Regions from separate parts of the Lysinibacillus sp. FJAT-14222 genome, predicted to be linked through region 1. Evidence: riboswitches for the same ligand, from Rfam matches in the RefSeq annotation. Region 1 holds a riboswitch; each other region holds the start of a gene.

The links. A riboswitch is a leader RNA that binds a small molecule or an ion and turns the genes downstream of it on or off. The one in region 1 is predicted to bind S-adenosylmethionine.
Region 2: it holds a riboswitch for S-adenosylmethionine, as region 1 does, so the genes downstream of both, AN161_RS13350 (bifunctional homocysteine S-methyltransferase/methylenetetrahydrofolate reductase) here and AN161_RS09250 (O-acetylhomoserine aminocarboxypropyltransferase/cysteine synthase family protein) in region 1, are expected to answer to the same signal.
Region 3: it holds a riboswitch for S-adenosylmethionine, as region 1 does, so the genes downstream of both, metA (homoserine O-succinyltransferase) here and AN161_RS09250 (O-acetylhomoserine aminocarboxypropyltransferase/cysteine synthase family protein) in region 1, are expected to answer to the same signal.

What each region holds. Positions count from the first base shown of each region.
Region 1 covers NZ_LIYL01000019.1:49,979-53,260, reverse strand. The annotation lists gene AN161_RS09260 (DASS family sodium-coupled anion symporter) at 1-383, opposite strand, end outside; gene AN161_RS09255 (glycerol-3-phosphate acyltransferase) at 573-1,205, opposite strand; SAM riboswitch class I at 1,534-1,647, shown strand; gene AN161_RS09250 (O-acetylhomoserine aminocarboxypropyltransferase/cysteine synthase family protein) at 1,765-3,066, shown strand.
Region 2 covers NZ_LIYL01000025.1:53,464-56,745, reverse strand. The annotation lists gene metH (methionine synthase) at 1-60, opposite strand, end outside; gene AN161_RS13350 (bifunctional homocysteine S-methyltransferase/methylenetetrahydrofolate reductase) at 53-1,900, opposite strand; SAM riboswitch class I at 1,993-2,092, opposite strand; gene AN161_RS13345 (protoporphyrinogen oxidase) at 2,218-3,282, opposite strand, start outside.
Region 3 covers NZ_LIYL01000012.1:3,163-6,444, forward strand. The annotation lists gene AN161_RS05875 (TrmB family transcriptional regulator) at 1-775, shown strand, start outside; gene AN161_RS05880 (nucleotide excision repair endonuclease) at 839-1,213, opposite strand; gene AN161_RS28615 (hypothetical protein) at 1,206-1,418, opposite strand; SAM riboswitch class I at 1,510-1,620, shown strand; gene metA (homoserine O-succinyltransferase) at 1,794-2,729, shown strand; gene AN161_RS27370 (endospore germination permease) at 2,809-3,282, opposite strand, start outside.

The DNA.
Region 1 (3,282 bases):
TTATGTAAATTGGTAATTTGCATGGCTGCTGCTAGGAAAAGAGCAGCGGCTACTAGTGCAACAGCAGAGTTACTAAATCCACTTAATGCCAATTTTAACGCATCTGATGTTCCTAGCACTGTCGCTGGATCTTCCATTGATGGAGCTAAACCTAGTAAAATTGTAACAAGAGCAATAATCATGGCTGAGCTAACGGGGTAGGATACTGCTTCAGTAACCCAAAGAATGACTGCGAAAGCTAAGATGGCTAGAGCTCGTTGTCCAGCTACAGGTAAATCGCCGTTGTTAGGTAAAAAAGTAATGATGATTAGTAAAGCGAAGGCTAATCCAATCCAGAGCGGCTTCAAATTACGTTTTGGTTTTGCTTGTTCAGAAGTAGACATACTTTTTCATCCTTTCTACATGACTACAATTTTCTATAACATCGGCTAGTAAGATGCTTTTTTAAGAAAGTAATTTGTATATTTATTGTAAAAAAAACCAGTATGTGAAATACTCTCTATTTATAGCGATAATAGGCGGTTACGAGAAAATATATGGTCATAGAAAAGACAAAAATATCCAAAGTAATATTATTTCTTTTTCTTGAATGCAGAAGTTACTTTAGGCTCAGTTCCCTGAATTAAGCGTTGTATATTTTCGATATGCAAAATGATCGCTATTCCTAAAAGTAGTAGGGCTATAATTGTCGGGCCTACTCCAGGAATCCATAAATATGTTGCTGTACAAAAAACAAGATAAAATTCAAGTACACCGACAATTAGATAATTCGTCGTGAAGGACAAAAGAACAAATAAAATGAGTGCAAATAAACCAATTTTCCAATCGATTGCAAGTAATATCCCTATGATTGATGCAGTTCCTTTACCGCCATTGAAGCCCATATGGAATGGGAAATTATGACCAAGAATGACACCAGCAGCTATGATATAGGTTAAGAGCCAAACTTGTATTTCTGTTAAATGTGTTGCATCTGCTAGATAGATATGGGCACTGATAATAGCTGCTACGCCTTTACCAATATCGATAAGTGCAACTAATACGCCGTATTTCCATCCAAGGGAAAGTGTTGCATTGGATGCACCTGCATTGCCATGACCAGTCTTTTTTAAATCTACCCCGGATAAAAACTGAGCAACTTTAGAGCCGTGAATACAACCAATTAAATAACCAACAAGAAGAAAAATGATAACGGCTTTTAACATAAAAGTTCTCCTTTCAAAATAAATAGGATCATCACCAAAATTTAGGGCTAACACTTTAAAACGTATGTCATTGCATATAAGTTGATTGGAGTGGAGACTGGGCGACTCCTTGGGATCTGTGCGAAAGCGAAGCGACAGCAACAAAGCGCCCAGTCGGAACGGAAATCAACCCAACTTTTGGTGGTAAACCAATAGATACTAAAATAGTGTATGCGTTCGTTTTACGTAAAAAAGCAGACAGAAGTTTCGGAAAAAATAAAATTTTATTGTTGACAGAAAAAAAGTCTATGTTTATACTGTGTAACAACGATGGAAATTGAATCTCATACTCTTATCAAGAGCGGCGGAGGGATAGGCCCTATGATGCCCGGCAACCAGTAAGTGACGAACTTGCTAAGGTGCTAATTCCTACAGATTCTTACTTGGATCTGGCAGATAAGGGGAGGAAAACTTGCAACCGCAACCCTCTTCTTAGCTGAAGGGGGTTTTTGTTTTCTACAGAAAAAATCCTCCTCATCTCCGGTACCATCGTAAAAAAGTAACCATTTGGAGGTAGACAATGACAAATTTTAAACCAGAAACATTGCTGTTACATGGTGGCCAAGAGCCAGACCCGGTAACAGGATCTCGCACAGTACCCGTATATCGCTCAACAGCTTTCGTTTTTAAAGACACAGCTCATGCGCAACGTCTTTTTGCTTTAGAGGAAGCGGGCAATATTTACACACGTATTACAAACCCAACTGTAGATGTTTTTGAAAAACGCGTCGCTTTATTAGAAGGCGGTACAGCAGCGGTAGCACTTTCATCTGGTGCAGCAGCTATTGCATTTTCAATTTTAAACCTTGCTGGGGCAGGGGATGAAATTGTTGCAGGTAGCTCTTTATACGGAGGTACTTATAATTTATTGGCAAACACACTACCAAACTACGGTATTAAAACAATTTTTGTAGACGAAACAAATCCAGAAAATTTCAAAGCAGCTATTACGGATAAAACAAAAGCGGTGTTCGCTGAAATTTACGGTAACCCAAGTTTAAAAGTGCTAGACATTGAGGCAGTAGCGAATATAGCACATGAAAACGGCTTGCCATTAATTATTGATAGCACATTTGCTTCACCTTATGGCTCAACACCAATTGACTTCGGTGCCGATATCGTCGTTCATTCCGCAACAAAATGGATTGGAGGCCATGGTACAACTTTAGGCGGCGTTGTCGTAGACGCAGGGAAGTTTGATTGGACTCGTGGACGTTTCCCAGGCTTTACTGAACCAGATGCTTCTTATCATGGTTTGCGTTATGGTATTGACACAGCAGCGGCTGCATTTGCCACAAAACTGCGAGTGCAATTACTACGCGACTTCGGTCCAACATTAAGTCCAGATGCAGCATTTAATTTATTACAAGGTTTAGAAACGCTTCATTTGCGTATTCCTAAACACAATGAAAATGCGTTAGCGGTAGCTGAATATTTACGAAACCACCCATCTGTGGAATATGTAAATTACAATGGCTTAGAAGATTTCCCTACTCATGATTTAGCAAAAAAATATTTGAGAAATGGCTTCGGTTCAGTGCTTACATTTGGTATTAAAGGTGGACGTGAAGCAGGGCGTAAATTAATCGATAGTGTGAAATTATTCTCGCACGTAGCAAATGTAGGGGATGCTAAATCATTAATTATCCATCCAGCATCTACTACACATCAGCAACTATCAGCTGAGGAGTTAATCCAAACTGGCGTAACCGAGTCGCTCATTCGCTTATCCATCGGTTTAGAGGCAGTGGAAGACATTATTGCAGATTTAGAACAAGCTATTGAACAAGTAACAGCTTCACAGCAAAAAGTAGAAGCTTAATAAATAAAATTAAAGAAATTTCCGTTCGACATAAATAGAAATCTAATCGGTTATGACTACTCCCGAAAAAAGTCGGCACGAGAAGTAGACAGGGGATCTATGCTTGCTTGGAGAAGCGCCTTGCATATACGCAATATGTCCGTTAATGTTGCGCACCAGTACTTGAGTACAAACTCTTTTCAGGAAGAAAAGGTAAGGTACTTTAATCCAAATATT
Region 2 (3,282 bases), on a different contig from region 1:
TGCGCCATCAAGAATTAAAATTCGTTTTTCTAATTGTTCTTCAATCAAGTGCTTAGCCATTTATACTTACCCCTTTTTTCTGTTCATCCAATTGCTCAATAAATTCCATCAATTCTAGTGTCATATCATAGCGCAAAAATGGTGTGATGAGGTAAATACCATTGAAATATTCCGCTGCTACTTCTACTAACTCCTTGGCAATTGCAATTCCTTCTAGTGTTGCGCGTTCTTTATCATCACCACAAGCCTTCATGCGGGCTAACGCATCATCAGATAGTTTGATGCCCGGCACTTCATGATGTAAGAACTCCGCACTTTTATAGCTCGTTACTGGCATAATGCCTAGATAAATTGGTGTTTCTAAATGCTTTGTCGCCTCGTAAATTTCCACGATTTTTTCCTTTGAATAAACAGGCTGTGAAATAAAATAATCTGCCCCATGCTCAATCTTCTTTTCTAATCGTGCTACAGCTCGGTCTAATACACGTACATTGGGATTAAACGCAGCCGCTACAGAGAAATTCGCCTTTTTACGAAGAGGTTTCCCTGAGAATGATACTCCTTCATTTAACTGTTTTATTAACTGGATTAGCTCCATTGAAGATACGTCATAAACGCTAGTCGCCCCTGGGAAATCGCCTACCTTTGTCGGATCTCCAGTAACTGCTAAAATATCATGAATGCCTAGTGCATTTAATCCCATTAAATGTGATTGAAGACCAATTAAATTACGATCTCGGCATGTTATATGTGTCAACGGGCGTACCCCATGTGTTTCTTTTAGTAAGGCACCCATTGCAACATTACTAATTCTTGGGGATGCAAGTGAATTATCAGCCATCATGACTACATCTGCGCCTGCTTCATATAATTTTTGGGCACCTTCAATAAAGCCTTCAATTTCTAAATGTCTTGGTGTATCTAACTCCACTATAACTGAGCGTTCACGTTTTACTTTTACATGTAATGGCTCATAATTTGGTGGCTCTGCCTCACGTACAACCTCTACTTTTTCTGGCTTCGCGTGCTTTTCCTCTACTGGAGATAGCTCCTCTAAGTATTTTTTCGCCGCGGCAATATGCTTCGGTGTCGTACCACAGCAGCCACCGATTAAACGTACCCCCTGATCTCGAAGCTCTACAGCTGCTCGACCAAAATAATCTGCTTCTGATTCATAAACAACACGGCCATCCTCCAAATCAAGAAGAGATGCGTTCGGATACGTTGACATAAATGCCTTTTCAGGAAGCTCTACACCTTCAAATGCTTGTATAGTATGGTGAGGACCTAAGCGACAGTTAACACCTACGATATCAGCACCTAGCGCTTCAAGTTCATGTAAAGCGTTATTTAAACTCATTCCATTTTGCAAAACTCCTGGTTCATGCATAGAAACTTGAGCAATAATCGGTAATGTTGTTTTAGCTCGTAGCATTGTCAAAGTTGCTGTTAGCTCTTCAAAATCATAATATGTTTCAAGTAAAAGGCCGTCTGGAACTCCTGCAAGTAAAACAGTTGCTTGCTCTTCAACCGTTGCTAAAATTTCCTCTAATGTTGCGTCACTCTTTCGAATACCACGGATCCCCCCAATAGTACCCAAGACAAATTGTCCACCATCTGCCGCTGCTCGTTTGGCAATCGTCATAGCGGCTTCATTAAACTGCTGCACACGTGATTCTAATCCATAGCGGGCTAACTTTATGGCATTAGCTCCGTAAGTGTTCGTTTGAATAATATCGGCTCCAGCTGCTATATATTCTCTATGAATCTTTTCAATTAATTCAGGTCTATGAACATTCATTTCTTCATGACAGTACTCCAAGCCATAGCCGTATAATACTGTACCAATTGCACCATCTGCTGTAAGAACATGCGTTTTTAACTTTTCAAGCAATCCCATAAAACTAGCCTCGCTTCCCTTATCTTTAAAATAAAAAAAGCCTTCTTTCAAAAAAAAAGAAGGCTTTTACGTCGTTTCGTAATTGTTTTTCCTTCTCATCTTCGACACAATGGTCTTCTGGATTTAGCACCTGACAATAAGTTGGTTGCTGAAGCTTCATAGGGCCAGTCCCTCAGCTTCTCTTGATAAGAATGTAGTATGAATTTTTTAAATAATTAAAAGAATCATATCGTTAACGAACGATTGAGTCAAGACTATTTCACTGAACAGAGGATAATTTCCACCTGAAATACTATATTTTGCTTTAAATCAAACAATTACGATAGTTTTCCAGCAAGCTCCTCACCAATTTTTTTACCATTTTGAATACAAGCACCTATGCCTACTCCAAAATAAGAGCATCCCGCTATTGATAGATTTGGATAGTTTTTCTCAAGCTCTTGTACTAGACCTTGCAACGCTTCACGATGTGCCAAGTCATACTTCGGCATTTGGTCGATCCATTTTGTCACATCAACAACAGTTGGTTTTTCCTCAATCCCCAAGCTTTTTCTTACATCCTCTAGGGCAACAGCTGCCAACTCTTCATCTGTCATTAAACGTAATCTCTCATACTCAGGGTTAATGCTCTTATAAAAAAGTCGCACAAGTAATTTCCCTTCTGCTGAGGTGTGCTTCCACTTGCGACTTGTCCAAGTTGCTGCATTACATATAACATCCGAATTATGTGACACAATATAGCCTGTTCCATCTGCAGGTAATCTATTATCGGGTACATCAAATCCTAAATAAATCGTAATTGCGGAGGCAGTATTGAATTGTTCAAAATAGCGGTTCAAAGATTCATCCTGCAATATGCTTTGTACCGATTCATTCGGAAGTGCCAATACAACATGATTTGCTTCAATCATTTTACCGTTTGCTAATGTAACGGAGTATTGATTCTCCTGCTTTTTAACACTAGTAGTGGCAATTCCCTTAATAATTTCTACATCCGTTAATGTTTCTTCAAGTCGATCAATTAGTGATGATAAACCATTTTTAAAGGAAATAAATTTTTTATTTGCAGCTTGCACAAATTGTTCCCTGTTTGCATCGAAACCTTTAATAATACTACCGAAATCATTTTTGTAATCGATTAGATACGGTAAAGTGGAAGCAATTGAAAGTTGATTTAAATCTCCTGAATATACACCTGCAAGTACGGGCGCTATTTGGTTTTGAACAAGCTCCTCGCCTAAATAATACGTTAAAAATTCCCCAATAGAGCTTTCCTTTGTAAACCCTTCATTTGGCATTGTTAAATCCTTTAATGCTGCTTCTTTACCCTCTTGTGAGACAAGTGTGCTTTCCTCAAGAGATTGTAAGTTCATTGGAATACC
Region 3 (3,282 bases), on a different contig from region 1:
ATTAATCGCCCAATTAAAAGAACTGGGATTCACAGAATATGAAGCAAAAGCCTATACGGCACTCGTTCAAAATAGTCATGTTAGTGCCTATCAGGTAAGTAAAAACTCGGGTATCCCACGAGCAAGAATATATGACATACTTGATTTACTCGTTGAAAAAGGGTTAGTACTGAAAGAAGAAACTACAGATCAAACGACGTACTCTTCCATTCCTGTCGCTGTATTTTTACAACAAGTTCAGCAACGTTGGCAATCGAATTTCACGTCAATTAGTGATCAATTAGAAAAATTAGAGGTAAAAGAGCAGGAAGCGGAGCATAAGGTTGTCACGCTAAAAGGAAAAGAGGCAATCGTCAATTATTGTCAGTCATTATTAAAAAAAGCGGAGAAAAAAGTCATATTATCGATGTGGGAAGATATGTATGAAGCATTACGAGAAGATATTCATGAGGTGTCTGAGCATGTTCCAGTTCGTGGAATTACACTGTTTGTGGAGGAAAATGAGGCATCTATTGACCGGCACCGCATAACACAATATACGAGAAAATCTTCCACGCCTCATTGGTTTATTTTATCTGTAGATGGTCAGAAAATGATTTATGGCCACTCACCGTCAAATCAGGAAACGGCTTTTATTACAAATGACCCAGTTCATATTTATTTACTAGAGGATTATATATGGCATGACGTCCTTGTCAATCGACTGTTAAAGCGTGATGATAAGGAGCTTGAAGAATGGATTACTAAAGAACGTAAAGCATTTTTCTTGGAGTAAAGGCATTAAAAAAAGAATCTGCTCTAAGCAGATTCTTTTTTTTGTTAAACAGCGACTGTCGTCTTATGAATAAAATACTTTATCAACATTGTATTTAGCGCGGAATGTATTGATCGCGTAAGTTTCGTAAATTTCACGTTCCATTGGATCTTCTACTTCATACACTTCAATTTTGAAAATTTCATCACGATGATTTTTCAACGGTGAAACATTGTCCTCAAAATGCTTTTTAATACGTTGACGAATTTTACGTGCTTTACCGACAAATAATAGTTCGTTCTCTTCGTTATAGAATAAGAAAATACCACCGTTTTCACGCGTGATTTTATGGAAGTCGATAAAACCATGGTAAGGTGTGATTGGCACATCACCTGGCTTTAAATCTTGCTCGCGTTGGCGAATCACTAAATCTGGTTTTGGAAATTCAATTTTAATCAAACTTTTCACGTTCCTCTCTGTTACTAAAGGTATATGTTAACATAAGTACTGCATGTTTTCCATCAATTTCGCATTGTCGTAATTGCCGCTGTCGCGCAAAAAAGATTTGTAGCTGACGCTTCGCTTTCGCACAGAAAAGATTTGTAGCTGACGCTTCGCTTTCGCTAGATAAACAATGCGTCTCTCCAAGATTAGTGTTGAACAAATTACAAAATGCCATGCATGTTAATAACAAAATATTCTATGTATTATTGATATTCTTAATTGTTCATGTTACAATTCTTTTTAATTAAATAATCTTATCAAGAGAAGCTAAGGGATTTGGCCCGATGACGCTTCAGCAACCTCTAACAAAAGTTAGAAAGGTGCTAATTCCAGCAAAGGATTTGTCCTTTGAGAGATAAGAGTGAACGTGATAAAAATCCTTCTCATTCTATCTCAAATGGAATGAGGGGGATTTTTTAATTTTATCGTTTAATAATCGATTAAAGACTTTATGAACTTTGCGCAAGGCCGCGCATTGATACTAAGGCACAAATTGATGTTAGAAAGAGAGAAACAAAAGAGAGGGGAATGCAAGATGCCAATTAATATTCCGAAAAACTTACCAGCTGGAGAACATTTACGTGAGGAAAAAATCTTCGTAATGGAAGAGGACAGAGCGAAAACTCAGCAAATTCGTCCGTTAAATATATTAATTTTCAATCTAATGCCGGAAAAAGAGAAAACAGAACTGCAATTACTACGTTTACTTGGTAATACACCGTTACAAGTCAATATTACATTTTTAAATACAGCTACGCACGAATCGAAAAATGTCAGTAAATCACACTTACAGTTATTTTACACGACCTTTCATCAAATTCGCCATCGCCGCTATGATGGTATGATTATAACGGGAGCGCCAGTTGAAAAAATGGCTTTTGAGGACGTGAACTACTGGCAGGAAATTTCAGAAATTATGGATTGGTCCAAGAAAAATGTAACATCGGTCCTTCATATATGTTGGGGTGCACAGGCAGCGTTATATCATCATTACGGTATCGGCAAAATTGAGCTTCCTGCTAAATGCTCAGGTGTATATTCTCATGTCATTACGGATTTAACAGTGGATTTAGTACGTGGTTTCAGTGATTTATTTACAGCTCCACATTCTCGTTTTACATCTGTTTCTATTGAGGAAGTACGCAACCATCCTGATTTACGATTACTCTCTTATTCAGAAGATGCTGGTGTTTTTATTGTGCAATCTAAGGACAATAAAAATATCATGATTACCGGCCACCTTGAATATGATGCGACAACTTTAGCTGATGAATATAGTCGGGATGTCGCGAAAGGATTAGATATTAATGTACCAGTGAATTACTTCCCAAATGATGATCCAGGAAATGAACCAATTAATACGTGGCGTGCCCATACGCATTTATTATTCTCGAATTGGTTGAATTACTATGTTTATCAAGAAACACCATACGAATGGGATTTTGTTGATCAAATTGAATATCATATTTAATGCTGTTCAATAGCAATTGTAAAGAAAAAATGATGACCTTAATAACTTCAAGGTCATCATTTTTAACTTCATTATGTTATTAATTTTCCGACGAATCTTTATTTTTATCACTGTTTGGAGTATTTCCAGTATCGCTATCATTCTGTGTAGCACTGCCGGCATCGTTTTCACTTTTATTTTGAGTAGAATTTTCGCCATTACTGCTACTTTCACTTTGAGAAGCGTTTTCGTTATTGCTACTACTTTCACTTTGAGAAGCATTTCCGCTATTGCTGCTACTTTCATTTTGAGAAGCATTTCCGCCATTGCTGTTACTTTCATTTTGAGAAGTATTTTCGCTCTTGCAGTTACTTTCATTTTGAGTAGAATTTCCGCCATTACTGCTACTTTCACTTTGAGCAGAATTTTCGTTATTGTTACTAATTTCACTTTGAGAAGCATTTCCGCCATTACTGCTATTTTGACATTGAGCAGAATTTTCGCTATTGCTACTACTGTCACTTTGTGAGGCATTTTCGCTATTGCTACTACTATTACTTTGAGAAGCATTTCC